3 regions of the Microbulbifer sp. SE14 genome follow, and region 2 is predicted to be linked to each of the others. Evidence: predicted binding sites of a transcription regulator. Region 2 holds the regulator's gene; each other region holds the start of a gene.

Region 1 (10,493 bases), on a different contig from region 2:
TTCCGGCGCTGCTCATCGGTCCAGCCTTCGTTCAGGTAGTGCAGGCGGTAGATGTTTTCCTTGGTCAGGTTGGGCTCGAGATACTGATCCAGCTTGGCGAAGCCGAGAATGGAAACGCCTGCCAGCGCCAGGGAGATTCTCAGCCAACGAGGCCCGATTGCCCGCCACAGATTGAGCAGCGCGCGGGTAAGGCCGGTAAGCCACCGATAGATAGTCAGGATAATTCGTTTTGCTGGCCGAAATATTTTTATAATTGTGGCCTCGAGCAGACTCGCTATGCTGCCTGCAATACGCATGGTTGCGTTCCCCTCTCCCTGATCCCGCCAGTGTGCGCTAAACAAGCCATCAAAGTACCGGCCGTGTAGCAGCTCGCGCTCCCGTCCACTGGCTATTTATAGTAACCTTGGCCCCTGAATCACTCGATCAATATCGTCCTCAGGCGCTCCTGAAGTTGCCTTTATAAAAACAACGATATCCAGGCCCATTCAATGAATAGCTACCGGTTCAGCAGGCGCAAATGCGTTGGAAGCTGCGGCATTTTTCCGCCGGCGCTTCAGTGCCTGATATTTATCCGGCGCATAATAACAATAATTTTACTATTGCCACTGGTCTGCCTGGCGGAGACTTCCATCGAAGTCGGGGCCGGTGAGTCCGGCCGCAGGCTGACCGGCCTGGCGGAGATATGGCACGACCCCGAGGGCCGCAGCGACATCGAAGAGGCCCGGCGGGCCTATTTGCAAGGAGATTTCGGGCCCCTGCACAGCGCGGGTTCCACCGGCCTGCAGCCGGGGGCCTTCTGGTCCCGTTTTGTGCTGGAAAATATTACCGATGCACCCCTGACCCTGCATATTGAATATGTGGATCACCAGCTGATCGGCCTGCAGGCCTTCGGCAGGAACGCCGGCAGCGGGGATTTTCGCCCGCTCGCCGACTTGTTCCTGGCCGATCCTTTTTCTTACCGGGATATTCCCCACAACCGCTTCGTGTTTGCGGTAACAATTCCCGCCGGGCAGACCACCGAGATGATGGTCAGGTTCAGCTCGGATCAAAAGGGGTTTGTCTTCCCGGGCATGCGCATCTGGGACCCCCAGGCCCTGCGGGAAAACCATACCCTTGAAACCGGTGCCATGGCCTTCCTGTTTGGCGGCTGTTTCCTGATGGCGGTTTTTGCCCTGGTGGGGGGAATCATCACCAGGGAAAAAATCTATTTCACTTATTCCGCCTACTCGCTGTCGAAGATCGTCAGCTGGGGCACGATACTGGGCTTCACCCACCAGTACCTGATCACCGAGCGCTTCCACTGGAGCTATATGTCGATCAGCGGCGCCATTGCCATACTGTGCGGACTGGTCTTTTCGCGCATGTTCCTGCGCACGAGGGAGTGTGTTCCCAGGCTGGATTACCTGCTGCGCTTCATGATGGCCAATGCGGCCTTCCTGCTGGTCTGCGCGCTGTTCAAGCTCACCGCCCTGGCGGTTCTCTCGATCACCATCGCCCTGCTGCTCTATCCGGTGACGGCCCTGGTCGCCTTTGTTCGCTGGCGTCAGGGCTCAAGAGAGGCAGCGGTGTTCGGCTGCGCCTGGAGCGTACTGGTGGTCGCCCTGGTGATGCAGGCGCTGCGGGACCTGGGGTACGTCGAGCACAATCTCGTCAACTACTACTGGCCGCCGGTGGCTTCATTCATTGAGATGCTGGCCATCATGGCCGCCATGGGGGTAAAGGTGCAGCGGCTGCGCCTGCAGAAGGAGCAGGCCGAGCACAAGTATACCCAGCAGCTGGAGCGCTCCAAGTCGGAACTGGAGCAGCTGGTGCGGGAGCGCACCCGGGAGCTGGAAATGGCGAAGGCGCTGGCCGAGCAGGAGGCCAGGACCGATTCCCTCACCGGTATCCACAACCGTCGCAGTTTCTTCGCCGAAGCGGAGGACAGGCTCAAGCTGGCGAAGCGCAAGCGTTTTCCCCTGAGCCTGTTGATGTTCGACATCGACCACTTCAAATCCATCAACGACAACTACGGCCACGCGGTCGGCGACGATGCCCTGCGTGCCTTCAGCGATACGATCGTCGAATACACCCGCGACAGCGATGTGTTCGGCCGCATCGGCGGCGAGGAGTTTGCGCTCCTGCTGCTGGAGAAGCCGGAGGACACATTGGAGACGGCGCAGCGATTGCGGGCCGATATCGCCGGGATAAAGATAGAAACCGCGGATGGCCCGCTGCAATTCACCGCCAGTATCGGCATAGCGCACTGGGGCGGGGAATCCTATATCGAGGAGCTGCTGCACAAGGCCGATCGGGCCCTCTACCTGGCAAAGAAGCGGGGGCGCAACCAGATAGTAGAGTTCGGCCGTGCGGAGACCGAGCTGACGCCGGAAACCGCCTGACTCGTTGAACTCAGCGGATAAACCTGACTGCCTCCCGGACTTTCTCCCTGGCTTCGTCCGGCAGCGGTATATAGCCGAGGCCCTCGGCCTGGTTTTGCGCCTCGTCGCTCAGCATATAGGCCACCAGCTTGCGCAGCGCAGCCGCCTTCCTGTCGTCCTGGTTGGCGTAGAGCAACAGCCAGGTAAAGCCGGCGATGGGGTAGGCCTTTTCGGTGCCCGGATCCAGAATGCGCACCATCAGGTTCGGTGCGCCGCTGACGGGCAGTCTGTCCTGCGGGAATTCGGCTCCCACCAGTGCGGCCGCGCCGGATTGCGGGCTGGGGGCGATGAAGTTGCCGGCCCTGTTCTGCAACTGCGCCACCGGCAGCTCCACCAGCCTGGCAAAACCGTATTCCACATAGCCGATGGCGCCCGGTGTCTGCTTGACCCGGGCGGCGACGCCCTGGTTGCCGGGTGCCTTGATAAAGGCCGGCGAGTCGGGCCAGTCCGGCTTGCGGGTGTGGCCTATGCGTTGTTCGAAGTCCGGGCTGATTGTGCTCAGGTGGCAGGTCAGGATGAAACTGGTGCCGGAAGAGTCGGAGCGGGTGACGACGGTGATCGGCGTGTCCGGCAACTCTATGCCCGGGTTGGCGGCGACGATTTTCGGGTGGCTCCAGCTGGTAATTTTCCCCAGGAATATATCCGGGTAGACATCCCGCGGCAGCCGCAGGCTGTCCACGCCCTTCAGGTTGTAGGCCAGCACCACTTCGCCGGCGGTCATCGGCAGCAACACCACCCCCTGCTTGATTTTGTCAATCTCCTCCTTCGTCATGGGCGCGTCCGACGCGGCGAAATCCACCTGGCCGTAAACAAAATCATGAATGCCGGCGCCGCTGCCCTTGTCCCGGTACTTTATGCGGATATGCGGATGCTTTTCCGAAAAGCTCCTGAACCAGTGGGCGTAGATGGGATAGGGGAAGGTGGCGCCGGAGCCTTTTAGTTCCAGTACCTCGGTTTCGACATCGGCGTCGACCTGCGGCTGCGGGCCGCAGGCGGCCAGGATTGCGGCCAGCAGCAGTGCCGGGAGCCGGAGGAATGCGCGCCTGAATGCCATGGAAATGTCTCGGTACTTGCGTAGATCGGGAGCTGGAGGGCGGCGGCCGGGACCGTTCAATCGAGCCTTCCATAGTGAGAAATTCTAGCAGTCGGCGTGGGGAAGGGTTCGGGGGCTAGGGATTACATTTTGTGGTGGAAAACATTTTCGTCGTTCGTTTCTGTAGGAGAGGCGGGGCGGCCATCCTCCGGTGGCCGCGATCGGCCTCGCCGGTTCCTTCCGGCCCATGATCGCGGCCATGGGCGGATGGCCGCCCCGCCGCTCCTAAGGGGAAGAGTTTTTAGCTGCCGACCACCTTGCCGTCCTTGCGGTAAATCGCCAGCACCGACGGCCGCGGCGGCAGCGCCGGATCGTTGTCCGGCCAGCGGTGCATGGGGTTGTCGAAGGTGGAGGTGCCGCCGTCCGCCGGGTGCTGTACCGACACGAACAGGGTCCTGCCGTCCGGGGTGAATTCCGGCCCGCAGACCTCCCCACCCTGCGGGCAGCCGAAGAAGTGCCTGGGTGCCGCGCGCAGTTCACCTTCGGTGGCCATGGCCCAGAGGCCGTCGTGAAAGCCGAAGCTCTCACAGCCGTCGGTGGCTATCCACATGTTGCCTTTCGGGTCGAAGGCGACGTTGTCCGGGTTGGCGAACCAGCCGTGGGCGGAGATGGCGCCCGGCGACTGCTGGCCGTAGGCGCCGCGCTGACTCGGGTCTTCGGCATTGGGGTTGCCACCCAATAAAAAGGTGTTCCACTTGAAGGTGTCGGCGGCGTGATCGCGCCGGCCGTATTTGCCCGGCGGCACGATTTCCAGCACATGGCCCGCGGCATTGCGTGCGCGGGGATTGGCCGCGTCGATATCGTCGGCCTCGCGCTTCCTGTTCTTGGTCAGCATCACATAGGTGCAGTCGTTGACCGGGTTGGTCTCCACATCCTCCGGGCGGTCCATCGGTGTGGCGCCGAGCAGGGCGGCGGCGCGGCGCGCGTCTATCAGCACGTCCGCCTGGTTGCGGAAGCCGTTTTCCTCCGTCAGCGGCCCTTCACCGAAAATCAGCGGCAGCCAGCGGCCGCTGCCGTCCTCGTCAAAGCGGCCCGCGTAGAGGATGCCCTCGATCAGCAGGTCGCGGTTGCGGGCGAAGTCGTCCGGCTGGTAACGGTTTTTGGACACGTAGCGGTAGACGAACTGGTGTTCGTCATCGTCGCCGCCATAGGCGACGATGGGTTCTCCCGGCTTGCTGACCAGGGTGAAGCCCTCGTGCTCGAAGCGGCCCAGGCCGGTCAGCTTGCGCGGGCGCGAATGCGGATCGTAGGGATCGTACTCCACCATCCAGCCGAAGCGGTTGGGCTCGTTCGGCTCATCGCCTATGTCGAAGCGGCGGTCGTAATCGCCCAGATTGCGGTTGTTCGGGCTTATGCCAAAGGCGTGATGGTTTCGCGCCTCCACTGGATCGGCGACATTGTCCGGGTCCCCCTGGAAGGCGCCGCCGAAACCCTCCTCGGCGATCAGCACCGTGCCCCAGGGTGTCTTGCCGCCGGCGCAGTTGCCGACGGTGCCGAATACGCGTTTGCCGGAGGGATCGGCAGCGGTCTGCAGGCGGCTGTCACCGGCGGCGGGGCCGACGATATCCATCGGCGTGTTCAGGGTGATGCGGCGGTTGTAGGGACTCTCCAGCACCGGCTGCCAGCCGCTGGCAGTCTTCTCGATTTCCACCACCGCGTGGCCGCAGGCGGCCCGTTCGACGGCCACATGTTCGGCGCTGACGCCGCGGGTGGCACTGTATTCGTCGTTGTAGCCGGAAAACATCAGGTGCGGCTGGGTGTACTCGTGATTCACGCACAGCAGGCCGCGCTCGCTGTTGCGGCTCTTGCTGTGGCGCGCGCCCTCGCCGGGAGAGGCACCATCTTCCAGCGGCATAAAGGCTATAAAGTCGTTGTTGTAGCCGAAGCGCCGCTCCTGCTCCGCGGCGGTCAGGGCTTTCGGGTCGAAGGGGCCGGTGCCGGCCACAATCGGGTCGCCCCAGCGCAGTAGTACCTCGGCGCTGTAGCCGGCCGGCAGATGGTGTTCGGCATCCAGTGCGTGGGGGATTTCCACGAAACTTAGGTTTTCGTCGGCGCTTATTTTATTTTTACTGCATCCCGGCAGCAGGCCGGCGGTGGCGCCGGCAGCAGTGGCGGCGCCTATCGCCTTGAACAGGGTGCGGCGGGCGGGATTTTTAAGATCTTTATCCATGGTTTTCTCCAGCGGCAGGTGCAGGTTTGTTGTCCGCAGATGCCGAGCATCATATGGCACATATATGACAAATTTAAAAAAAGCGTAACGCAATGTTCACATCTTCTGACTAGGCTGCGCCCCCAATAAAACAACCGCCATAAAACGGGAATGGGGACCCTAATGAAAAGCAAGACTATCAATGCGCGCCTGCTGGCCATGCCGCTCACCGCGATTGCCGCCGCCGTTATTTCCATCAACGCCGTCGCCCAGCAGGGGGAAAATGCGGATGAATTGATGGAAACCGTCGTGGTCACCGCCCAGGCCGCCAACGCCCGTAGTGACATACAGCGCCAGCGGGATTCCAACAAAATGGTGGCGGTGCAGACCTCCGACGCCATCGGCGAACTGCCGGACGCCAACGTGACCGAGGCGCTGCAGCGCATGTCCGGCGTCTTCATAACCCGCGATCAGGGCGAGGGCCGCTTCGTCGGCGTGCGCGGTATCGACCCCAACCTGAACGCCGCCACCATCAACGGCATGGCCCTGCCGGCTCCGGAGAGCGACAGCCGCGCCGTGGCCATGGACGTGATCCCCTCCGACCTGCTCGCCAGCCTGGAAGTGTTCAAGACCCTGACGCCGGACATGAGCGCCGATTCCATCGGTGGCGCCATCGAGATCAAGAGCCTCAACGCGCTGGACCACGACGGGCAGGCGTACAAAATCAGCGTCGAGAACAGTTACAGCGAGCTGCAGGAAGAGAACAGTCCCAAGGTGGCCGGCAAGTTCACCAATGTGTTCGAACTGGACGGCGGTGCCGAACTCGGTGTTGCCATTGCCGCCAGCCACCAGGAGCGCAAGTTCGGTTCCGAAAATGTCGAGACCGACGGCGCCTGGGAAATGATGGAAGCCGAGGACGGCAGCGAGGCCTTCGGCGCGCCGGAAATCGAACAGCGCGACTACACCGTCACCCGCGAGCGCACCGGCCTGGCGGCCAACTTCGACCTGCGCCTGTCGGAAACCAGCCTGCTCTACCTGCACAGCCTCTACTCCGATTTTTCGGATTCCGAAGAGCGCCAGCGCAACGAGTTCAAGCTGGACAAGGGCGACCTGCAGAACATCACTTCCAGCTCCGCCACCTGGTCCGACGCGCGCCTGGTCAAATCCCTGAAGGACCGCTTCGAGGAACAGCAGATCCTGTCCCTGGTTGCCGGCGGCGAGCACGACCTGGACCAGTGGGGCGTCGAATACGCCCTGGGCTACTCCCACGCCGAGGAGTCCGAGCCGCACCGCCGCGATACCGGCTTCGAGTTTGACGGCGCGGAGATCGGCTACACCAGCGCCGGAAAGATCCCGACCCTGGCCGTGGGCGCAGGCGACCTGGACGCGGCACTGGACGCCTCCAGCTATGAACTGAACGAAATCGTCATCGAGGACAACTTCACCGAGGACGAGGAAGTCAGCTTCCGCATCGACATCCGCCGCGACATCCGCGTGGCCGGCAATGACTCAGAACTGAAGTTCGGCCTGCAGCAGCGCAACCGGGAAAAGAACGGCGACCTGAACGCCACCATCTACGAGGGCTTCGGCGGCGACTACACCCTGGCGGACTTCGCCATGAGCGGCGTCGACTACGGCCTGGGACCCTTCGGCTCGGGCGTCGACAAGGGCGCGCTGAACCGCTTCATCGACGCCAACCTGGCCAGCTTCGAGATCAACGAAACCGACACCGCGCTGGATTCCGCGCGAGACTACATGATGGGTGAGGACATCACCGCCCTCTATGTGATGAACAGCGTCGACTTCGAGCGCGCCAGCCTGGTCTACGGCCTGCGCTACGAGCAGACCGACTTCGAAGCCTCCGGCAACCGCGTGATCCAGTCCAGCGAGCCGGTCCCTGGCGCCGAGGAAATAGCGGATGAGGTCTACGTGGCTGAAGAGAACTTCGAGCGCGATTACAGCCACCTGTTTCCGAGCGTCAACTTCAAGTACGACTACAGCGACAATATCGTGCTGCGCGCCGCCTACACCCAATCCCTGTCCCGCCCCTCCTTCGGCTACCTGAACCCCTCCGCCAAGGAGATCGAGTACGACGAGGGCGACCTGAAAGTGGAAGCGGGCGATCCGCAGCTGGACCCCTACGAGTCCCAGAACCTGGACTTCTCCGCCGAGTACTACACCGACGGCCTGGGCATCTTCTCCCTGGGCCTGTTCCACAAGAGCATCGACAACTTCGCGGTAGTTGCCGACGTGACCAGCATCATGAACGGCGACTTCAGCGAATACGCGCTGGGCCTGGCGGTGGAAGATGCAGAAATCCTGCGCCCGATCAATGGCGACACCGCCACCTTGACCGGCGCCGAACTGTCCTGGACCCAGGCCTTCGACAACGGCCTGCTGCTGCGCGCCAACGCCACCTTCACCGATTCCGAGGCCAGCCTGGGCCTGGGGCCGGACGCCGAGCGCAGCGACAAGGCGCCCCTGCCGCTGCAGTCGGACCTGATCGGCAACTTCATCGTCGGCTACGAGCGCGACGCCTTCAGCCTGCGCCTGTCCACCAGCTTCCGCGGCGAGCGCCTGGCCGAGGTGAGCACCGAAGACGCGGCGCTGGACAAGTACGAGGACGACCACATGCAGGTGGACTTGTCCGCCGACTACAGCTTCGCCAACGGCGTGAAGCTGAGCTTCAGCGGCGTCAACCTGACCGACGAGCCCATGTACTTCCACAACTCCGGCTACAACAACCAATATGAGGAGTACGGCCCCACCTATGTGCTGGGCCTGAGCTACAGCACTTTCTAAGACCGGTTTCGATCCCGGTTAAAAACCCGGCCCCGCTTGGGGACCGGGTTTTTCTGCTGTGTAATGCCAGTAACCTTTTTGCCACAAAACTGGCGTAAATTTGTCATCCAATAAGATTCACCCAAAGTGAAAACCATGAGCATCAAATATCTTCAAGCCATGATCCCGGCTGCAGTCGTGTTTGGCCTGCTGGCGGGCTGCGGCGCGAAACCGGAGACTGCCGTCGAACCGGCGCAATCCCTCGCAGCACCGGAAACCTTTTCCCTGTCGAACGTCGTTGCCAACCAACTGGCACCGCTGGCCCTGAACGGCAAATCCTACCTGCTGCTGGCCAGTGAAAAGCGCGGCCTGGTATTGATCGGTGAAGACGGCGGCGAAGTCGCCTCCCTGGACGACGGCGAGGTGCAGCGCTTTGCCCTGCTGCAACAGGGCGAAGGCCGCTGGCTGGTGGCCGCCTTCGAGGAGGACAGCGGCGAGATACAGCTGTTCTCACTGGCCGGCGGCGCCCGGCCGCAATTTTCGAAACTGGGCGCGACGGCCGCCAGCGCGCCGCTGGAGACACTGTGCCTGTCCCGCCAGAGCGGCCGCGCGCACCTGTTCACCATCGACGAAGAGGGCCTGGGCAGTGAATATGTCGCCTACCCGCAGGGTGAAAACTGGACCCTGAGCGCCGTGCGCCCACTGTACTTCGGCCAGGAGGTGACCAGCTGCGCTGTGGACGACGTGCGTGGCAGGCTGCTGGTGGCGCAGCCGCCGCTGGGCGTTCTGAGCCTGAACGCCGACGCGGAAGCGGACGAGGAGCGCCGCATCTTCGCCGCCGCGCCGGCGGAAGAATTCGGCGGCCTGTGGGTGGACGCCGAGGCGGGGCACCTGTGGCTCAGCGCCGAAGGCGAAGGCAGGGTACTGGCCTATAACCTGGCCGAGGAGGCGTCCGCGCCGGTATTTTCCGCCGCGACGGAAGGCCCGGAGCCGGTTTCCGCGGTCGTCTCCGCCGGCGCCCTGCTGGCGGTAGCGGACGAGAGCGACGCGGTGCAGCGTTTCGAGGCGAGGCTGCCGGCACCCATCGCGCAGACTGACGCCGCGGCCAATCCCTTGAAAATCCCCGGCGTAGGCGCGCGCGCGCAGACCCAAGAGGTCTTTTCCCGCGGCGACGCCGCTGACGACCCGGCCATCTGGGTCAACCCGGCCGACGCCTCCGCCAGCCTGATTCTCGGCACCGACAAGAAGGCCGGGCTGGAGGTCTACGACCTGTCCGGCAGGCGCCTGCAGCATTTCCCGGTGGGGCGGCTCAACAACGTGGATCTGCGCAGCGTGCAGCACCCGAAGTTCGCCGCCATCGCCACCGCCTCCAACCGCAGCACCCCCGGCATCAACCTGTTCGGCATCACCCCGGCGGGCGAGGTGGAGAGCCTGGGCCTGCGCCCGCTGGATCTGGAGGATCCCTACGGCCTCTGCATGTGGCAGAAAGGCGGCCGGAATTTCGCCTGGGTTTCCGACAAGGAGGGCGGGGTCTACCAGTCTGAAATCCTGCTGGGCGACAATCCCTCAAACGACCCCGCGGACTGGCAATTGCAGAGCCGCGGCGAGGTACGGGTGGAGAGCCAGGTGGAGGGCTGTGTGGTGGACGATGAACGCGAAACCCTCTTCTTCGGCGAGGAGGACCGCGGCGTCTGGCGCCTGGATCTCGCGGCCTTTGCCGCCGGCGAGGGGCGGCCGGAACTGGTGGCGGAAGTGGATGGCGAGCGGCTGGTGGATGATGTGGAGGGTATGGGCCTCTACCTGAACGGCGAGCAGAGCTACCTGGTGGTATCCAGCCAGGGCAACAACAGCTACGCCCTGCTCAGCCGAGACGGCAGCGAATTTGTCGGTCGCTTCCACGTGGATATGAACCCGCAGGCGGGTATCGACGGGGCCTCGGAAACCGACGGCCTCGACGTTACCAGCGCCGCCCTGGGCTCCGACTATCCGCGCGGACTGCTGGTCGTCCAGGATGGCCGCAAGCGCATGCCCAGCGGGACGCAGAATTTCA
Region 2 (10,493 bases):
TTTGCCATAGCGGCGGTATTTTTCTTTGCCAAGTACCGCGAGACGGCCGCCGCGTTGCACGAGAGCGAGCGCATGAAGAAACGCCTCTCCAACGATCTGGATCGCTACCGCGACATGCCGCGGCTGCGGGCCCTGCGCGATGCCCTCGTGAGCGTCGATGCCCTGCCGGTGGACGACGAGGGCCACGAGCACCTGCTGCTGCGCGACGGCGACCTGCAGCTGCACCACCTGACCCTGCGCCGCCAGTGCAATGCGGTGGGGGAGGGGGAAAAGGTCACCTATACGAAAGACGGTGAGGAAGTGGTGCTGGAGGAGTTGCAGTAACACTCCGCCGTAAACAGTAGGAGCGGCCGTTGGCCGCGATTGGATTCCAGAGGGGGCTGAAAGATCGATCGCGGCCATCGGCCGCTCCTACATTGGGTTCCCGGGTCTCGGGAACCTTCAGGCGGCGGTCACCGATCCCAGCTTCCGCGTCGGGAAGTGCAGGGTAAAGGTGCTGCCACGCCCCGGCGTGCTGTCGACGCTCATCTCGGCGCTGTGGCGCAACAGCACGTGCTTGACGATGGCGAGGCCCAGTCCGGTGCCGCCGCTGTCGCGGGAGCGGCCGGCGTCGACGCGGTAGAAGCGCTCCGTCAGGCGCGGGATATGGATGGGGTCTATGCCGATACCGCTGTCCCTGACCGAGAAATGCCCCCCTTTCCCATCCACCCACCAGCGCAGTTGCACGGGCCCGCCGGCGGGGCTGTATTTTACCGCGTTCAGCACCAGGTTGGCGAAGGCGCTGTGCAGCTCGGTGGCATCGCCGGTGATGGTCGCGTCCTGTTCGCAGTCGACACTGATCTCGTGGCGCCCGCCGCTGAAGCTGCGGGCCTCCCGCGCCACCCGCTCCATCAGCTCACTTACCGGCACCCGCTCGCGGCCGCTGTCCCGCTCCGAAGTCTCCAGGCGCGCGAGCAGCAGCAGGTCGTTCACCAGGGTCGTCATGCGCGCGGTCTGCTCGCCCATCTGCGCCAGCGGCCGCCGCCAGCTCTGCGGCGCCTGGCCGCTGCCCTCCAAGGTCTCCAGGTAGCCGGCGATCACCGTCAGCGGCGTGCGCAGTTCGTGGGACACATTGGCGACGAAGTCGCGGCGCATCTGCTCCAGGTTGTGCAGGCGGGTGATGTCGCGGACGATCACCAGAGCCTCGTCCTGGCCGTAGCGGGTCACCTCCAGCTGCAGGATGCGCGCGTCGTTACCCGGGGCCGGCAGAGTCAGGGGCCCGCGCGCGTCCCGGCGGTGCATATAGCTGACGAAACCGGGATCGCGCACGAAATTGACCAGCGGCTGGCCGGCGTCGCCGGGCTGCAGCCCCAGTAGTTCACCGGCAGCGGGGTTCCACCAGGCCAGGTTGCCGTCGTCCTCAAGCGCCACTATGCCCTCGCGCAGCGCGCTGGTGCTGTCCTGCACGCGGCGCAGCATCGCGTGCAGCTTCTGCTTCTCGCGCCGGTGGCGGCGCTGCAGGCGATAGAAGTCGTCGGAGATTTCGCCCCAGATGCCAAAGGCGGTGGGGGCGGGGCCGCGGCGGCCGTTGGCCAGCCAGCGGTTGAAGCGGCTCTGCTGCCAGAGTACCCAGCCCAGGTAGACCGCCAGGGCGACGGCCAGGGACAGCAGCCAGTGCCCGCTGGCGAAGCCGAAGATGGTGCAGCCGAGGGCGATCACCAGGAAGCGCGAGAACTCGCCGATACTGCGATCCAGCATAGAGGTGCCGTTCTAGTTTGTAGATGAATAGCACTAAGTTAAGCTGCCGAAGCCTCCGAGTTGGCACGATGCAAGGCCCTGCTGCCGGTGGCCGCCCGGCAAATATTTACCGATGAGGTTTTTTGTCGGGCGGCCACCGGCAGCAGGGCCGATCGGAGTCTTTCACCTGTCGGCACTCGCGGCCTAGCTTAGTGTGTTCAGTTTGTGGACAAGTGCGAATTTGCGCGAAATCTTACACTTTTTCCGCGGTCTGCACAGAAAAGCGGTAGCCGGTGCCGCGCACCGTCTGGATATAGCGGTCGTGGCCGTCCACGGCCAGCGCCTTGCGCAGGCGGCGGATATGCACGTCCACGGTGCGCTCCTCCACATAGACATTGCCGCCCCAGACGTGGTCCAGGAGTTGGGTGCGGGTATAGGCGCGCTCCTGATGGGAGAGGAAGAAGGTCAGCAGTCGGAACTCGGTCGGCCCCATATCTACCGCCTGGCCGTTGATTGTGACCCGGTGGCTGAGGGGGTCCAGCACCAGGCCACCGGCGGTCAGCGGCTCCTCCGGCGCGGCGGGGCCGGCGCGGCGCAACACGGCCTTCAGGCGCGCGACCAGTTCCCGCGGAGAGAAGGGCTTGGTGATATAGTCGTCGGCGCCCGTCTCCAGGCCCTTGATCTTGTGGTCCTCCTCGCCCTTGGCGGTGAGCATGATGATCGGCAGGGCCGAGGTCAATTCATCGCGCTTCAGACGGCGGGCCAGTTCCACGCCGGATACGTCCGGCAGCATCCAGTCCAGCAGTATCAGGTCGGGCTTCTCGTCGATGACCAGGGCGTGGGCCTCCTGGGCGTTCTCCGCTTCGATAACGCGGTAGTCCGCCATCTCCAGCGCCACCCGCAGCATATCGCGCACCGGGGCCTCGTCGTCGACTATCAGGATCGTCTTGCTTTGCATCTGCCTGCCATATCCGCCAGATTCTTTCTGTTTATGGCCGAGGATTTAACGGCATTTTCGTTACAAATATATGACGGGTGTAAAGCGATCCCCAGCATGGTGCGCTAAACGAGCAGGAAGTGGAAGAAAATTCCCGAAAATATCGCCGCACCGACCCAATTGTTACTCAGGAAGGCGCGAAAGCAGGCATCTCTTTCCCTATCCCGCACCAGCCACTGCTGGTATGCAAACAGGGCTGCGGCGGCGGCAAGGCCGGCATGGAAGGCAGTGCCCAACTCGAAACGCTGGCCCACCAGCAGCAGCGCAAACAGCACCATCAGCTGCAGGGCGCCGGTCATGGCCCTGTCCAGCTCGCCGAACAGCACGGCGGTGGACTTGACCCCTATCCTGAGGTCGTCGTCCCGGTCCACCATCGCGTAGAAGGTGTCGTAGGCGACGGTCCACAGCAGATTGGCCGTGTACAGCAGCCAGGCCAGGGGCGGCACCTCACCGGTGGCGGCGAAGGCCATCGGGATGCCCATGCTGAAGGCGGCCCCCAGCACCACCTGTGGCAGGTGGGTGTAGCGCTTGGCGAACGGATAGCAGAAGGCCAGCGCCACCGCCGGCAGCGACAGCAGTACCGTCAGTCTGTTGGTGGTCAGCACCAGCGCAAAGGCGACCAGGCTGAGCCCCGCGAAGAGCGCCAGGGCGCCGCGCGGCGTGACACTGCCAACGGCCAGCGGGCGCGCTGCGGTGCGCTTCACATGGCCGTCGATATGGCGGTCGGCGTAGTCGTTGACGGCGCAGCCGGCGGCGCGCATCAGCAGTACGCCGAGGGTGAAGACCGCAAACAGGTGCAGACCCGGCCAGCCGCCGGCGGCCAGCCACAGGGCGGACCAGGTGGGCCACAGCAGCAACAGCGAACCTATGGGTCTGTCCAGGCGCGCCAGCTGCCAGTAGGGCAGTGCGGCGGGCCAGCGCTGGGATAGTTGTTGGCTGATCACGGCAAACTCTCTTTATATTCTCTCTGCTTGTTCTGTCTCGGCGGCTGCAGTTTTCACCTGCGGCCCCTGCGCGGGGCGGAAAGCACTGAGGAAGGTCTCGGCCACCAGCAGCGGCTTGTCCCGCAGCCAGAAAGTGGAGCGGCGCCCCCAGGCGCTGTCGCCCTCCCCGGCCAGTTGGCCCAGCTGGCAGCGCGGATTGCGGCTCTGCTGGTTCAGCACTATAGGTCCGCGGCGGATATCCGGCTCGCTGAACAGCAGTTCCCCCAGTGGGCGGCTGTCGAGGCTGCGCAAATAGCGGGACCTGCCCTGCAGGCAGCGCTCCGGCAGCACGCTGCGGGCGTAGACCCAGGGCCGGCCGCAGCCGTACAGCAACACCTCCCGCACCAGTGCGCGGCTGCGGTCGCGCAAGTCCAGCGCGCGCCGCTCCTCCAGCCGCGGCTGCTGCCAGCGCTGGCTCAGCACCTGTACGCGAAAGTCGCCACCGGACAGTTGCTTCAGCGCCGCGGTCAGCGAGCCGGGGTGCAGCAGCCAGGGCAGCAGCGCCGGCGGCGGCTGCCGGTGCAGGGATTCCAGTGGCTGGGCCAGCCAGTCGCCATTCGGCTCGAAAGGCGATTCAAAGGGAGATTGGTACAACTGCAACTCCGCGATTTTGCAAAGGGGCATTGTAAATGCGGAATGCGGAATGCGGAATTGGGGGTTGCTCATTCCGCATTCCGCATTCCGCACTCATCATTTGATATAGTGCTCGGCTGCTTTATAACAACGAAACCGAAGAGAGTCTGTCCATGGGTCTCACCACCAGAATCCTGATCGCAATGCTGGCCGGCATTGTCGTCGGTGTACTGTTCAACTTCCTCAATACCAGCCAGCTGCTCGGCAGCGGCGTCACCGGTGCCATCAACAGCTACCTGACCGGGGGGCTGTTCGATATCGCCGGCCGCATCTTTATCGCCTCGCTCAAATTGATGGTGGTGCCGCTGGTGCTGGTGTCGCTGGTGTGCGGCGCCTGCGCCCTGTCCGAAGGGCACCGCATGGGCCCGCTGGCCGGCAAGACACTGGTTCTGTACCTGTTCACCACCGCCGCTGCCATCACCCTGGCCCTGTGCATGGCGCTGATCATCCAGCCGGGTGTGGGTGTGGACGTGGCTCCCGGTGGTGCCTTCGAGCCGAAGGAGTCGCCGCCCCTGTCCGATGTGCTGGTGAACATATTTCCCACCAACCCGGTGGCCGCGATGGCCCAGGGGAATATGCTGCAGATCATCGTGTTTGCGCTGTTGATGGGCTATGCGATTTCCCGCTGCGGCGAGCCGGGCCGGCGCGTTGCCAGTTTCTTCAATGACCTCAACGAAGTCATCCTGCGCATGGTGGGTGTGCTGATGGTCTTCGCTCCCTACGGCGTCTTCGCGCTGCTGGCCAAGACCTTTGCGGAACTGGGTGTGGAATTCATCCTGGACCTGGGCGTGTACTTCCTGGTGGTGCTGGGCACCTTGCTGCTGCACGCCTTCGGCGTCTACTCGCTGCTGCTGAAGCTGCTGTCCGGTCTCAATCCGGTGGAGTTGTTCAAGAAGATGCGCCCGGCGCAGGTGTTCGCCTTCAGCACCGCCTCCTCCGCGGCCACCCTGCCGGTGACCCTGTCCACGGTGGAAAAGCGCTTGGGCGTGGACAACAAGGTGGCGGCCTTCACCATTCCCCTGGGGGCCACCATCAATATGGACGGCACCGCGATCATGCAAGGGGTGGCCACGGCCTTTATTGCGCAGATGTATGGCATAGAGATAGGCCTGGCGGGTTACCTGACCGTGATACTGACCGCGACCCTGGCCTCCGTCGGCACCGCCGGCGTGCCCGGGGTGGGCCTGATCATGCTGGCGATGGTGCTGCAGCAGGTGGGCCTGCCGCTGGAGGGCATCGCCATTGTGATGGGGGTGGACCGGCTGCTGGATATGGTGCGCACCGCGGTCAACATCACCGGCGATGCAGTAGTGAGCACCATCGTCGCCAGGAGCGAGGGTGCCCTGTCTGAGGAGACATTCAACGACCGCAATTACAACAGCGTCGCCGACGGCGGCGGTGCGGTGAGCCCCCAGTAGCGGGCAACTACAGGGGGCGCTTTGCGCCCCGGCTCAACCGGACAGCAGATCCCGCAGTTCGTCGGCCTCCAGGTCGTCCTCAATTTCCTCGACAATCTCCTCCACCATCTGCGACAGCGCCAGCTTGATGGCCTCCTCGGTACTGTCCTCGGTCGCGCCGCCATTTTTCGGCGACATGACCCGGTATTTTTCCCGGATCCTGAATTTGGCGATATCCAGTCTCTGTTCGCGCAGCGGGCGCTCGGCAAAGCTCTTCAGCTGGTAGCGGAAGCTGCCGGACAGTTCCACCGTGCCCCGCTCCAGGTCGTAATCGTCCCCGGTCTGCAGGTCGCTGAGGTGCTTGATTACGGTCAGGTCCAGCGCGCTGTGCAGGGACAGCAGGCCCTCTCTTTCCACCAGTGGCACTTCCTCCTCGACGAAAAACGCCCGCAACCGGGAGTAGAGTTCATCGTGCAGGTGCTGCTGGTACTTGCGCAGCGCGGCATCCTTCATCGAACTCAGGCTGCCGCCTTCGCCTGCCTGGGCCAGCAGCAGTGCCAGGTTGGCGCTGTTGACCGGCATGGGCACGTCGAGGTGGATCTCGGCGGGGGCAATAGTGAGGCTGGGGCTCTGGCCATCGGCCAATCCCGGGAAACCGTCCTGGGCGGCGGCGGAGAAAGAAAAGTTCAGCAGGCCGGCCAGCGCCAGTGCGCGGGCAGTCAATCTCATCATCGGACTCTCCCTGAGTTTTATTTTTATACCGGGCGAATCGATTTCGCTCCGCAATGCCTTCTAAGGCAGCCTAAGGCTGCCACTACCCTGGAGAGAGAGCAAAATATTTGATGATTTTGGCGCCATTTTTACGCTTCTGTGACTCTCTGTATTGAAAGGTCGGGGGCTTTCCTGTCGCCCTATTCCGGGGCCGCCATTTCGCGCAGCCGGTCCGCCTCCAGCTGGTCCTCGACGCGATCCAGCAGCCGCTGCACCATTTCCGCCAGCGCCCGCTCTATCGCGGCATCGGTGCTGTCCTCGGCCTCGCCGCCGTCGCGGGGGGTCTTCACCCGGTACTTTTCCCGCACGCGCAGGTCGGCGATATCTAAGCGCTGGCCCTGCAGGATTGTGCCGGCGGTGTTCTTCAGCTGGTAGTGGAAGTCGCCGGACAGCTCCAGTGTGCCCCGCTCCATCTCGAAGCTGCCGGAGGATTTCAGGTCGGTGAGCTGTTTGCTGACGGAGATATCGAGAAAGCTGTGCAGGGTCAGGAAGCCATCCCGCTGCACCAGTGGCACTTCCTCGTCGACAAAGAATTCCTGCAGGCGGTCGTGCCATTCCCGTTGCAGTCGGGAATTGAACTTGCGCGCCGCCTCCTCCTTGAGCGCGCTGAGGCTGTTGCCGCTGCCCGCCTGGGCCAGCAACAGGGCCAAGTCGTTGCCCTGTACCGGCGTGGGCACATCCACGGCGATTTCCGCCGGCGCCAGGGTCAGGCTGGGATTTTTTTCGTTGCCGCCAAAGCCGAGGAAGCCACCCTGGGCATAAACGGCGCTGTCCGCGGAAAAGAACAGAAAACCGGCAATGAGCAGTCTGCGCAGTAATCGGTATTGCACGAGGCTCTCCCTGAGATCTCTCATCGTTATCGCTGTTTTACTCGAAACGTGAGTTTGAGTACTGGCGTTTTTATTTTTATCGGGTCGATGATATCAGGCTGCCATTGGAGCGGGTACAGCGCAAAAGTTTTGGTGACTGGAAGGGGGGGTGGTTTTGAGTCGGGACCTGCGGGTCGGCGGTGAAAGGCGTTGATGCGATAGCTGGCTGCACGGTGTGAGGGCCTGTCACTGGAGGCCATTTGGCAAATGTTTACCGATGAGGTTTTTTGGCCAAATGGCCACCAGTGGCAGGGCCGCTCGAAGCCCTGGCAGCAGGTCAGGCCTCGGCGAAGCGCGGCTTGTTCTGCAGCCAGCGCCGGATCAGCTGGCGGCGCTGGTCGTCGGTCAGTTTCGGGGAGGCGGCGATCCGCTGTACCTGGGGCAGCAGCTGCGCGTCCCGCTGCAGGTCGGCGATGCGGTGCTGTATCTCGCCGGTCTGGCGGGTGCCGAGTATCTCGCCGGGACCGCGCAGGCGCAGGTCCTCCTCGGCGATGGCAAAGCCGTCGCTGTGCTGCCTCAGCGCTTGCAGGCGCGCGCGGCCGTTCTGGGATAGGGGCGTGCCGTACAGCAGCACGCAGTGGCTGGCGATGGAGCCGCGGCCGACGCGGCCGCGCAGCTGGTGCAGCTGCGCCAGGCCCAGGCGCTCCGGGTTCTCGATAATCATCAGGCTGGCGTTGGGTACGTCCACGCCCACCTCGATCACCGTGGTGGCCACCAGCAGGTCCACCTCCCCGGCCTTGAAGGCGTCCATGACCCGCTCCTTCTGCTCCGGCTTCAGCCGCCCGTGCACCAGCGCCACGCGCACGCCGTCCAGGGCCTCGGCCAGCTCGCTGGCGGTGACCTCGGCGGCCTGGGCCTGCAGGCTCTCGGACTCTTCGATCAGGGTGCAGACCCAGTAGGCCTGGCGGCCCTCGGCCACGGATGCCGCCACCCGTTCCACCACCTGGTCGCGGCGCTCGTTGGAGATGGCCACCGTGTTGATCGGCTGGCGCCCCGGGGGCAGTTCGTCGATCACCGAGCAGTCCAGGTCGGCGAAGGCGGACATGGCCAGGGTGCGCGGAATCGGCGTCGCGGTCATGATCAGCTGGTGCGGCTGCAAGCGGCCTGACAGACCGCTGGCGGCGCCCTTCTCGCGCAGCTCCAGGCGCTGGCGCACGCCGAAGCGGTGCTGCTCGTCGATAATCACCAGGGCCAGGTTGTGGAATACCACTTCAGGCTGGAAGAGTGCGTGAGTGCCCACTATCAGTTGCGCCTCGCCGCTGGCTATCGCCGCCAGTTGGGCGCGGCGCTCGGCGGCCCTGAGACTGCCGGTCAGCTGGGCGACGCCGATACTCAGCGGCTCCAGCCAGCCGCTGAAATTGCGCCTGTGCTGTTCGGCGAGAATCTCGGTGGGGGCCATCACCGCCACCTGGGCGCCGGCGCCTATGGCCTTCAGGGCCGCCATGGCCGCCACCAGCGTCTTGCCGGCGCCCACATCCCCCTGCAGCAGCCGCATCATCGGGCGGCTCTGGGCCAGGTCTCCGGCAATCTCCGCGCAGACCCGCTGCTGGGCGCCGGTGAGCGAAAACGGCAGCCGGGCGAGGAAGTCCCGCTCCAGGGCTCCGTTGGCCGGCAGCGGCAGTGCGGAGACGGCGGCGCTGCTGCGCCGCAGTTCCAGCAGGCTCAGGTGATGGGCCAGCAGTTCCTCCAGTGCCAGTCGCTGCTGGGCCGGGTGCACCCCCTCCGCCAATTGGGCCAAGTCGGCACCGGCCGGGGGCGAATGCAGATACTGCAGCGCACCTTTCAGTGGGTAGCGCATAGACACCGGCAGGAGTTCCGCCGGCAGTAGCTCTGGTAAGGGTAGCGCGACGCCGCCGCTGTCGAGCATGGCCAGCGCCTGCTGCACCAGGCCGCGCAGGCGCAGTTGGGTGACGCCCTCGGTGAGTGGGTAGACAGGGGTCAGCGTGTCCGGCCTCTCCTGCGTCTCGGCGCCGACGATTTCGGTCTCAGGGTGGTATAGCTCCAGGCCGGCGGCACCGCGGCGCGCCTCGCCGAAGCAGCGCAGGCGCACGCCGCGGGCGAAGCGGTTTTTCTGTGCGGCGGTGAAGTGGAAATAGCGCAGGGAGATGGTGCCGCTGCCGTCCTGCAGTTTGACCATCAGGCTGCGGCGGCGGCCGAAGACCACATCGGCGGCGCGTACCTCGCCCTCGATCACCGCGTCCACACCGGGCATCAGCGCGGCGATGGGTGTAATCCGCGTGCGGTCCTGATAGCGCAGTGGCAGGTGGAACAGCAGGTCCTGCACGGTGGCGATATGCAGCCTGGCCAGCACCTGGGCGAACTTGTCTCCCACGCCCTTGAGCGCGGTGATCGGTGTCTCGGCAAGGTTGTTTACCCGTCGCTCTGTGGGCACTGGTCTCTCTTCCTCACTCCATTGGCGCTGGCCTGGGTGCCCCCAAGTCAGCGCTCCGATTGACCCCGCTGCCGGTGGCCTTCCTGTTTCTGTTTATTCCTCGCTCAATTGGCACTGGCCTATGGCTTCGCGCAGTATGTCGATGGCCCGGTGGCGCGGGAAGCTGGCGCGCCAGGCCAGGGCCACGGTGCGTTGCGGGCTGGGCGGCGCGAAGGGGCGGGTTTCCAGCAGTCCGCTGGCGTACTGGGACGCGGTGGCGGCGGACAGGGGCAGCACGGTGATGCCGAGGCCGGAGGCCACCATATGCCGCAGCGTTTCGAGGGAGCTGCCATCGGCGGCAGTGCGGATATGACCATTGCCCGCCTCCCGCTCGATCGACTGCTGCAGTTGTGGGCAGGCTTCCAATACCTGGTCGCGGAAGCAGTGGCCCTCGCCGAGCAGCAGCACATTGTCCCGGGACAGCTGCTCGGGGGTGATAAATTCCTCCGCCGCCAGCGGGTGGTCGGACGGCATCAGCACCACGAAGGGCTCGTCGTAGAGCGGCTGGGTCACCACGTCCGGCTCGGTGAAGGGCAGCGCTATGATGATCGCATCCAGCTCCCCCTTGCGCAGCCGCTGGCGCAGCGTGGCTGTGTAGCCCTCCTCCACATAGAGCGGCATGTCCGGAGCCAGTTTCTGCAGCTGGGGGATAAAGTGCGGGAACAGGTAGGGGCCTATGGTAAAGATGGCGCCCAC
Region 3 (10,493 bases), on a different contig from region 2:
CAGCGAAGACGAAATCATCGGCCAGCATGTGGTCGGAACCATTGTTCCCGCAGGCGAGACCACCGGCCGCGACCTGCGCCCGCTGATGGAGCATATCTGCAACCACCCGGAAGAACACCGCTACAACGTCAACGAGAATATCACCAGGAGCGGCGAGCGGGTCTGGATCGCCTGGACCAACAAGCTGCTTACCGACGAACAGGGCAGTACCGTCGGCGTGCTGAGTATCGGCACCGACATCACCAAGCAGAGACTGCTGGAAGAGGAACTGCGCCAGGCGCAGAAGATGCAGGCAATCGGCGAATTGGCCGGCGGCATCGCCCACGACTTCAACAACATGATCCACGGCATTATCGGCTATGCCGAAGTCATACAGCAGCTGACCCGCGATCCGCGTATCGGCGAATACAGCACCCATATACTGACCACGGCACACCACGCCGCAGAACTGACCAGGCAGCTGCTCACCTTCGCGCGCAAGGGCAACTACCAGCTGAGCGAGTGCAACACCCACGAAATCATCCGCGACGTCTGCGCCATGCTGGAGCGCACCATCGACCGCCGCATCCATATCGGGCAACAGCTGGGCGCCAGCCGCCCCCACGTGATGGGCGATCCAGCGCAGCTGAAAAGCGCCCTGCTCAACCTGGGCATCAACGCCAAGGACGCCATGCCCAACGGCGGCTCTCTGCGATTTGCCACCAGCAATATCTCCTTCGACGGCCCGACCACCATTTCGGATTTCGAGATGGAGCCGGGCCAGTACCTGCTGATCAATGTCAGCGACAGCGGCACCGGCATGTCCGCCGAGGTGCGCCGCCGCATCTTCGAGCCCTTTTTCACCACCAAGGAGAGCGGCCGCGGCGCCGGCCTGGGACTGGCCGCGGTCTACGGCACCACCCACCTGCACAAGGGGGCGATACGCTGCCGCAGCAGCGAGGGCGAAGGCAGCAGCTTCGATCTCTACCTGCCGATCATCAAGGACTGCGCGAAACACGCCAGGCCCGAGACCCGGCGCACCGGCAGTGAACAGACGATCCGCATTATGGTCGTGGACGACGAGGCCATAGTGCGCAGCTACTCGAAAACCCTGTTCGAGATGCACGGCCACCAGGTGGTCGCCTTTGCCGGCGCCGAGGAGGCGATCAGCTACTATCGCCAGCACTATGAGAATGTCGACCTGGTGCTACTGGACATGATCATGCCGCGCATGGACGGCCAGCAGCTGTTCGCCTTCCTGAAGCGTATCAACCCGGACATCAAGGCGATACTGTCCACCGGCTACAGCGTCGACAGCAAGGTGCAGGAAATACTTGCGGACGGGATCCTGGACTGCATCCAGAAACCCTTTACCTACGAGCAGTTACAGGAAAAGATCGGAGCCATGGTGGCCGGCGGGCAGTTGCAGCCGCGATAGAACGCCAGATGGCAACTACTCACCCTCGGGTCTCGAAAAGAATATCGAAACTCGATCCGAAGGCCCTGCTACCGGGGGCCGTCCGGGAAAAGCGCCTGCAGCTGGTAAACAGACCGATGAGGCTTTTTCCCATGGCCGGCTTAGTGGCACGGGGGTGAGTAGTTGCGCTAGATGATTGCGTGGGGCAGGTACCGGCTCATATCCCGGGTGATCATGCTGTCGTCCTCCCTGATCGACATTCCCGCCGCCTCGTCGTCCACCAGCCAGCTGCCCACCAGGGTGTGATTGCGGCCGAATCTCGGCAGCGGGTGCAGGGACTGGTAAATATAGCCCTCTTCGCCATAGGGGCCGTCGGACAGGGCCTCGGCCCCGCTAGCGCGCACAATCGAGATATTGGCCCCCTCGCGGGAAAAGATCGGCTTCCTGACCAGGGCTTCCAGCCCCGTAGCCCTATCCAGCTCATCCTCGAAGAAAGACGGCAGCAGGTTGGGGTGTCCCGGGAAAAGCCGCCACAGCATCGGCAGCAGCGCCTTGTTGGACAGGATCGCCTTCCACGGCGGCTCCAGCCAGCGAATATTGTTGCCCCGCAGAAATTCCCCATACTCCTCGCGGAACATAAACTCCCAGGGGTACAGCTTGAACATCCAGGTGATCACGCGGTCCTGCAGGTCGGTAAAACGGCCCACGGCATCGCGGCCTATGTCCTCGACATAGACAAAGTGGCTGTCGATCCCCGCCTCGCGGGCGCAGTCCTCCAGGTACTGGACGGTGCCCCGGTCTTCGTCGGTGTCCTTGCAACAGGCGAAGTGCAGCGCGCGCCCCGGGGTCAGGAACTGCAGGTCGCGGAAGCGGTTGACCAGCTTTTCCTGCAGGCTGTTGAACTGGTCCGCCTGCAGGGGCAGCGTACGCCTGTCCACATTGTCCTGCAGCCACAGCCACTGCCAGAAACCCGTCTCGTAGAGGCTGGTGGGCGTGTCCGCGTTGTTTTCGTAAAGCTTCGCCGGCCCGCTGCCGGAATAGGCGAAATCCAGGCGCGAGTAGAGGCTGGGGTCGCCATTGCGCCAGGAATCCCGCACAAATTCCCAGTGGGTTTCGGGAATGCGAAAACGCCGCATCAGTTCGTCGTCCGCCACCACCCTGGACACCACCTCCAGACACATCTGGTGGATTTCCTCGGTGGGTGCCTCGATATCCCTTTCTATCTGCTCCAGGGAAAACTGGTAGTAGGCGCTTTCATCCCAATAGGGCTCCCCGTACATGGTGTGGAAACCGAAACCGAACTCACGCGCCCGCGCCTTCCAGTGCGGGCGCTCGCCGATGGGCATTCGCAGCATCCCATTACCTCCCGGTCAGCCTCCCCAGCCACCGGAGCGCCCGCCGCCCCAGCTGGACTTGGCCGACGCCACCGAACCGAAGCCGCCGCGGGATACGGTTTTCGTCACCGTGGGCTTGGGTTTGGTACTGGACCGATCAACGGTATAGGAGGGCTTTCCGTAGCGGCCTATCACCTCGCCGTCGGCGGTCATCAGGCGGTCGTAGTAGTTCGAGTAGGGGCGCGAATAGCGGTAGACCGGGTTGTAGTAGCCGTAGTGGCGGTCGCGATCATTCAACATGGAACCGACCATAAAGCCGGTCATCAGCGGCATCCAGAAACTGCCGCTGGCGGCCTGCCGGCAGCCGTCGAACTCCACTTCGCATAGTTCGCGCGACGCATATTTGGGACCGGTGCGTTCCGCCTCGGCGAGAGCCTTCTGATAGGCGGCCTCACACTGCTGTTCGTCCAATTGGGTCTGGTCCTGGCAGTCCTGCACCGAGGTGACCACTTTTACGACTTCCCGGTCCGGCGTGCAGCCGACCAGTGCCGCGGCGGCCACGCCGAGGGCCAGCGGGCGTACCGGGAAACGGCCGCCGGCCGCCTTGCGCATGCGTCCGAGATTGATGGTCCGGGTACGTTTCATTGTGCCTCCCACTCAGTAGCTCATACAGGCAGCGTTGAGTACACCCACAGCGATGGCGATAGCCGCCAGCATCACCCCCGCACTGACTTCCCCTTCCTCGATCCGGGCGACGATACGCGGCATGAAACCGAAGCGGATGATGGCGAAGGCCAGCAGCTGGGCTGCCAGCGCGATCACCGCCCAGGTGGCGAAATCCACCAGCGACACCGAGTTGCTGGCGGCGCCGCCCACGGCGATGGCAAATCCCAGTATCGCACCACCGAAGCCAATAGCGGCGGCGGTGTTCTTGTTTTCACGGATCAGCTTCCACTCGTCGTGGGGAGTCACCAGTGTGTAGAGGAACTTGAATGCGATCAGGAAAACCAGTGACAGGCCGAAATAGGCGGCAAAATGCAGGATACCAGTCAATAAATCATACGGCTGGTCCATGAAGTCTTCTCCTTGGTTATATGTAAATGAGTTATCCGTGAATGGTCAGTTGTGATGGTGTCAGGGAAATCCCGGTACTGATAACGAGGCAGCGGCTCAGGTAGCCGGCTTCCTCCAGTTTCTCCTCTGCGGAGAGGAACAGGGATTCGGTGCGGCGGTCGGACAGTTCCCGCTCGAACAGCATGGTGAACTGGTCGGTGGTGGAATGGCCGCCCTCCTCTCCGTAGGTCTTCTCGGCCATATGGACGGGATTGTGGTAGTCCCCCGCCGCCGTCCAGACCCGCTGGTAAGTGCGGCCCTGCAGTTCGTAGCTGGGACGGCCCATTTCCCGCTCCAACAGCGTGTTCCAGGCCTGCTCGGAGGCGATATCCCGGGTGTCGTAGAAATGGAACAGCTTGACGTCCACCACATGCTCATCGCGGTTGCCGCCCTCGGCGACCACCTGCAGCCAGGCGTCGTCGTCGGTGTAAAAGCGGTACACCCAGGTGCCGTCGAGATCGACAACCCCGGCGGCCTTGATGATCTGGGTGGGGGAGCAGGATTCGATGGTCAGTTCGTCGAGCACCAGGCGCACCGCCAGCGGGTCCACCTCAAAGCTGGCACCGAGGCGCAGCCCCATGATGGACGGCGTCTGCGCGGCGGGTGCCGACTTTTTGATTTTCTTGATCAGCTTGGCAAACATTCGCCGAGACCTTCCCTGTCGGTTACCTCAATATCGAAACAGCGCCTTTCGTCCAGCCGTTCGGCGGAAATATAATACAGCGTATCCCCCGCAACGACACGCTCATCCAGGCCGGGATTGATATCAATCTTCTGTTCACCGGCGCGGCGCACACCGATCAGGGTTGCCGCGAGTTGGTGCTTGAAATGATCGAAAAGCCCGCCCACCGGCAGCGGCGCCTCGCCCCGATACTGCACGCTGTACTGGGTCATGCCGTAGGTGCTGTCGAGCAACTGCCGGTGCAGGCGCGCAGAGCCCGGATCCAGTGAGGACTTGGCCAGCAGCTCCACCGCCACCGAGGGAATGCACTCGATGTTCGGGCAGTGGGCGCGCAGCAGTTCACCGACGGTCTCGTCCTGGAAATACGCGGTCTTGTGGCTGTTGGGGCTCACCTTGTCGCAGTAGAGCGCGGTGGTGAGAGTCACGTCGTCGAGCGGATTGTCGATGATGATACAGGCCGCGCGATCCAGTGCCGCCCGCTGCATGGTCTCGGCGTGGGCGAAGGATTCCACGCGCACAAATTCGATCCGGCCCGGCATCGGGTTTTCGATATCCGCCTCGACACAGAGCACTATCTCCGCCGCACTGCCATTGGTCTTGGACAGCAGCAGTTCGATCAGGCGCAGGGTGCGCGCGCCGTTCCAGCCGATGATTACCGTGTGTTTTTCGTGATTGATCATGCGCAAACCCTTCTTTCCGCGATGGGCAAATTCCGATATCGCAAAGCCCGCCCGGGTGATCACCATGGCGAAGAGGCTCAACCCCAGCGGGATCACCCAGACGCTCACCGCCAGCTTGCCGGCCGCCGTGGCCGGGGAGAAGTCCCCGTAGCCCACGGTGGACGCGGTCACCACCAGCCAGTAGAAGAAATTTTCCGGGGCGACAATTTCGCTCTCCCCGGCAATATTCAACAGCAGGTAGCAACTGGCTACATAGGCGGCAACCGCGAGGACCACCGTTGAGGCGTTGGCCCTAATAAAAAGCGACGCCAAGAGGCGTCGCATTTTATACAGCAACACGGATCAGGCCTTTTCGCGGCTTGCCAGCAGCTGTGCCAGCTTGTCGCTGCCACTGACCTTGCCGCCCGGCGCTATGCCGGCGGCCTTCAGCTTGGCATCGAGGCTGGAACCGCTCTCATCCGCGGCCAGCTCCTCCGCCGCCTCCAGCTCCGCCGCGCGCTGCTGCTGTTTGCTCTTGATGCGTTCGAGGCTGTCCAGCGCGGTCTTCACCTTGCTGTTGGCCCCCATGTGGCGGGTGGACACCGCCACTTGGGCCTTCTGCACCGACTCGGTCGCCTTGATCTGGTCGATCTGCTGCTCCATGCGGCGCACATTGGCCTTGGCCTTGGCGATATTGCTTTTCAGCGAGCGCTCGGAATTGAGGAAACCATCCAGCAGCCCCTGCTCGACTTCCAGCTGCGACTCCAACTCGGCCACGCGCTCAGCGCACTCGATCGCCAGGTTCTCGTCACCCTTCTCGCTGGCAGCGATGGCGTGGCTGCTGTAATTGTCGATATCCGCCTGCAGGGAATTGACCTTGTTCTCGGCCAGCTTGCGCTTGGCCATGATCCTGGTCAGGTTTTCGTCGCAGGCTTTCAGCTCGGACTTGGCATCGCGCAGTTCCTGGTCGAGGATGCGGATGGACTGGCTGTCGACGATCGCCTCGGTTCCCTCGTTCACCGCGCCCCGCAGAGCGGTCCAGATTTTTCTCAGGCTCATGCCACACCCTCCATCTCAAAATGCTCCGAGTACAGATCCAGGAAATCCCCCACATTGGCAAACAGGGTTTCGATCTCCTCGATTACCACTTCGTCCCTGCTCGCCACGGACAGGGCACCGAAGGCAACGTAATAGTTCTCGCCGCCGATGTTCTTGATCGCGATGGTGGTCAGGGGCACCAACTGGTGCGTCTGCAGTATCAGTTTGTTCAGTGCGGCCTCGTCCTCCACCTCGTCGACGGAAAACAGGATGGTCTCGACGACTATCTGCTTTTCGCCGACGTAGACGAAGGCATCGACCCCCTCATCGTTGGAGACACTGAGGCACTCTCCCTCTGCCTCAACCACCCAGTCCGGGTGCTGCTCGGCCAGTTGCCGCAGGTTTTCATTGTTCCAGGTCATTTCAACTCCCTTTCACGTGTGGAATATTGGTCACGAATATAGCAGTTAAATATTTATCGTCAATAGCACATCAAACATGTTTGTTGCATATAGACCACATCAGGCTATCATGGGTCACAACAGCAAGAGGGATACCATGGACCACAAACAAAGTCTGGAAAACCAGCGCGCACTGGCTCCCTACAAGCGGGCGATCGCCCGCTATGTGCGCGCCTCTATGGCCCTGAAGGGGGTGCGTTACAGCGATCTCGCCAGCGCCCTCGCCGACCGCGGCATCTCGGTAACGCCGGAAAACCTGCGCAGCAAGGTAAGCAAATGCATGTTTTCCGCCGACCTGCTGGCGGCCATCATCGATGTGCTCGGCGTCGAGGACAGCGCAATGCCCGATATTCTCAAAGAGGCGCGGGAACTGCAAAGCCCGGAGCGAAACAGCCGGTGATGGGGGTTATCCGGAGTAGAGGATTTCAGCCGGCGGTGTGAAAGAGGCCAAGGCCCACCGGCCGGCCGCAGAATCGCTCAATAGTGATACAACTTGATCACCGGTTCGCCGTTGTCGCACTCGCCGACCACTTCCGGCTCGGAGAGCTTGGCCCCGGCCTGGATCACCTTGTTGCTGGGATAGGAAACAAAGCAGGCAAAGTTGAAATTGACCGCCCAGTTGCACAACAGGCGACCGTCATCCTCCTCGTAGAAGCGCTGCTGGCAGAAACTCAGGGTCGGGCTCTGCCCGCCGCCCAGGTCGGGGCCGATAGTAATCGTCTGAGCACCGAGGGAGACAGGTACCAGCAGACCGACGGCGAGCAACCACTGCCACATAAGCGCACCCGAAGTTTCTCAGCACTAGCTCTCTCAAGCATAGCAGCTGTGGCGCAAGTCTCATCCACCGCCCCCAGCGCCTATGAGGGTTGTTCCGCGACCTCCCGGCCCTCTCCGAGCCCGCCCGCCTTGCTCCCGCCGCGCAGGAGCCGCAGCAGCCTCTCCACGCAGCCGTCCCTGTCCCGCCGCCAGTTCCGGTAGGGCAGCGGCACCACATGGATACCCGCCCGGTGCAGGGCGTGGTAGGTCTGCACGCCGAAATGCCCGACGAAGTCCCCGGGAAAGCCGATCAAGTCGATACCGGCCAGCCTGCCGTTCCACTCGCACACCACATCGATCTCCTGGCCGGCGATGGCAAAGCCGATCCAGGTATGGATACCGGCGCCGGCCAGGGATTCACTGACCTCATCGGCAAAGCGGCACAGGAACTCCCGCTGGGCACTGGAGCCGCTGGCGCCGTGATCGAATGACAGGTAGCGGCGCAACAGATTGTCCACCGGCAGTTCGCTTCCGTCGATGGAATGGAATACCAGCTGCCGCTCCTTGGCCCGGGTCACCGCCACATTGAACATATCCGGCCTGTTCAGGTAGGCGGCTGCGCGAATGGAACTGCTGTCGATGGACAGGGACAACAGCATCAGGTCGCGCTCCTCCCCCTGGAAACCGTAGGGTGTGGCCGCCCGCAGGGAGAAGGCGCGCAGCTCCCCGGGCGAGAAGGCTTTGCGAATCTCCGCATCGAGAAACTCCGCCTGCTCGCGATAGGGTGAAAGCACGCCCACCGAGGGTTTGACGGGTGAGGTGCTGTACTTCTCGATATGGCATCGCAACTCCTGCAGCACACAATCCCTTTCCACCGAGTTTCTTCCGCTGGGTGTCCTTTTTCCGTCGACGCGACGAAATTCCAGCGCCGAACCCTTTGAAGCCCCGGGTCTCGCCTGCATCACTTTCAGGCGCCCGTCGTAAAAATGTTGGTTGCTGAAGGCGATAAGCTCGGGGCGGCTGCGGTAGTGCTCGTCCAGCAGCGTCACCGCGCTCTGGCTGCCGATGACATCGGACACCAGGTCCAGCAGCGACTGGTCCCTGTAGCTGTAACTGGACGGCGTTTCCCCCTCCAGGCCGCAGTCCCGCCACAGCGCCTCCTGCCGTTTCGCCGACAGAAAGGAGACATGCCTGAGCTGCTTGCCGTCCCCGACCACAACCGCACGCCGGGCCCGGTAAAGTGCGGGAAGCGCGCTGGCGATATCGCACTGGGTGGACTCGTCGAAAATCACCAGGTCGAACATCGAGCGGTAGAACGGCAGCACCCGATTGACCTCGTCCAGGCCCACCAGCCAGATGGGATAGGCCTGCAGGATTACATCGAAATCCGTTTCCCCGAAGCGCTCCACCTGCCGCTTCGACGTCCTCGCCCGCAGGGCCTGGTTGAAGCGCGACAGGTTGCCTCTCTCCCGGTCCAGCAGCCCGGCGAGGCGCTCCAGGCGATAGGCATTGAGATAGCTGGCAGCCTGCGTCTCAAAGCGTTTGCGCAGGTCACCGATGGAATCCTGGAAGCCCCACAGGGTTTCCGTGCGCAGCAGCGGGCGATAGAGCGCGACCAGAATGCCCGCCAGCCAGCCGGGCATGCGATCCCCGCCCAGTCGCCGCGCGGCCCGCAGGGCGCGGTCGAAGCGCCGCTCCGCACTGCGGAGCCGGCGGCGGCTGGCCCGGAGTTGCGCGCGGAGCCCGCGCGCCGGTTCCGGCGGCTGTTCCACACCCTCCTTCAGCAGCCCGTCCAGGTGCGCCTTCAGGCTCGAAAGGAAGCCCCGCTCCCCGGCGTGCACATAGCCAGCTCCCAGGCCGTAATCGGTTTTGAGTTTGCCGCCGACCACGTCGATCGCCTGCGGAGTCCTGGAAACGACCAGCACCGACTCCCCCTGCAGCATCCTGTCGATGGCCATGGCGGCGATGGTAAAACTCTTGCCGGTCCCGGGTGGCCCGGAAACCAGGCTGAGTGGAAAGCGGGCGGCATTGCGCAGCGCCCTGACCTGCGCCTCGCTCAAAAGCCCCGGCAGCATTTCCGGAGCGCTGGTGCCACCTCGCGCAGCGCCAGCCGGGACTCCCAGCACTGCGCCGAGCGGATCGGAATAGGTATCCGCCTCCGCCAATTGCGCCAGTTCGTGCAGTACGCCGCGAACGCTTTTCGAGCGATCCGCCAATAGCAGGCAGCAGGCGGTGGTGAGCCGAGGACTGCTCCCTTTCGCCCTTTTGGAAACGGCGTCGGCTCCCTGCAACCGCGGCCAGCGCCCCAACTCCTCTATCTCCTGCAGGAGCGTATTTTTCTGCAGCCAGCGCCCCATGGCGCCAATCTGTCCGGAATCCAGCGGCCACTGCGGCACCGGGAAGCCGTCCACCGCCGCGGAATCCACATCCGGCTTCAACAGCAATCTCAACAGGGGCAGGTTCGCGCGCACATCGGAGGCGTCCGCCTCGAGGAAAAGATCCTCGTCCCGGTAGAGATTTGCGGGGGCGTATAGCAGGGGGGCACAGAGTTTGCGCCGGCCGGAAAAGCCCCCGGCGGCAGTCCCGGTGACGATAAAGCAGCCGTACACCAAGCGCTTCTCCCGGCGATAGCTGTCCGCCTGTTCCAACAGGCCCTCGGCGACTTCGCCGACAAGGGGAATTCGGGGCAGCTGGCCGCTGGCCAGGGCGTCTTCGCCCTCGATAAAGAGACGCCGGTTCCCGGGGATTTTTCCGATATTGGAAATCGAAAGATCGTAGCTGTCGGCGCGATAACAGCGCCGGAAGTACTCGATTAATTTGCGGGGGCTCTGCTGCATGCTGGCAATCGGTCGACTAACTGGAGCCCCGGCAGTGTAAACAGAATAAACCGATCGGGACAGCGGCTAGGAGCCCGCCGCCAGCGCCTCGAAGCGGCTCACCTCCGCCAGGCTTGGCTGCAGGCCGTACTTTTGCACTATGGCCATAAAGCGCTGTACGTAGATCCGTGAAACCGGCGCATAGGGCGGCATCCACTCATCGGGACCGCGGTCACCC

Evidence for each region. The regulator PhoB, encoded in region 2, activates phosphate uptake and scavenging genes when phosphate is short. The targets are predictions, from matches to a motif close to TGTCATAAANNTGTAACA.
Region 1: the regulator PhoB is predicted to act here: its motif matches at 5,736-5,753, upstream of AC6R19_RS21575 (PhoX family protein).
Region 3: the regulator PhoB is predicted to act here: its motif matches at 6,726-6,743, upstream of AC6R19_RS06625 (DUF6471 domain-containing protein).

What each region holds. Positions count from the first base shown of each region.
Region 1 is NZ_JCBAJA010000045.1:16,194-26,686, forward strand. Features, by position in the region: gene AC6R19_RS21560 (di-heme-cytochrome C peroxidase) at 1-296, opposite strand, end outside; gene AC6R19_RS21565 (diguanylate cyclase) at 600-2,381, shown strand; gene pstS (phosphate ABC transporter substrate-binding protein PstS) at 2,392-3,474, opposite strand; gene AC6R19_RS21575 (PhoX family protein) at 3,755-5,683, opposite strand; gene AC6R19_RS21580 (TonB-dependent receptor) at 5,846-8,464, shown strand; gene AC6R19_RS21585 (phytase) at 8,600-10,493, shown strand, end outside.
Region 2 is NZ_JCBAJA010000016.1:82,746-93,238, reverse strand. Features, by position in the region: gene AC6R19_RS12905 (hypothetical protein) at 1-324, shown strand, start outside; gene phoR (phosphate regulon sensor histidine kinase PhoR) at 442-1,737, opposite strand; gene phoB (phosphate regulon transcriptional regulator PhoB) at 1,970-2,674, opposite strand; gene ubiA (4-hydroxybenzoate octaprenyltransferase) at 2,779-3,657, opposite strand; gene AC6R19_RS12885 (chorismate--pyruvate lyase family protein) at 3,670-4,290, opposite strand; gene AC6R19_RS12880 (dicarboxylate/amino acid:cation symporter) at 4,443-5,747, shown strand; gene AC6R19_RS12875 (hypothetical protein) at 5,781-6,458, opposite strand; gene AC6R19_RS12870 (hypothetical protein) at 6,638-7,327, opposite strand; gene recG (ATP-dependent DNA helicase RecG) at 7,644-9,758, opposite strand; gene AC6R19_RS12860 (hydrogen peroxide-inducible genes activator) at 9,852-10,493, opposite strand, start outside.
Region 3 is NZ_JCBAJA010000006.1:192,340-202,832, forward strand. Features, by position in the region: gene AC6R19_RS06585 (hybrid sensor histidine kinase/response regulator) at 1-1,417, shown strand, start outside; gene AC6R19_RS06590 (glutathionylspermidine synthase family protein) at 1,585-2,751, opposite strand; gene AC6R19_RS06595 (DUF1190 domain-containing protein) at 2,767-3,375, opposite strand; gene AC6R19_RS06600 (DUF350 domain-containing protein) at 3,388-3,804, opposite strand; gene AC6R19_RS06605 (YjfK family protein) at 3,836-4,486, opposite strand; gene AC6R19_RS06610 (potassium channel family protein) at 4,471-5,529, opposite strand; gene AC6R19_RS06615 (PspA/IM30 family protein) at 5,548-6,243, opposite strand; gene AC6R19_RS06620 (DUF2170 family protein) at 6,240-6,644, opposite strand; gene AC6R19_RS06625 (DUF6471 domain-containing protein) at 6,781-7,083, shown strand; gene AC6R19_RS06630 (hypothetical protein) at 7,161-7,460, opposite strand; gene AC6R19_RS06635 (DEAD/DEAH box helicase) at 7,541-10,276, opposite strand; gene AC6R19_RS06640 (HNH endonuclease family protein) at 10,343-10,493, opposite strand, start outside.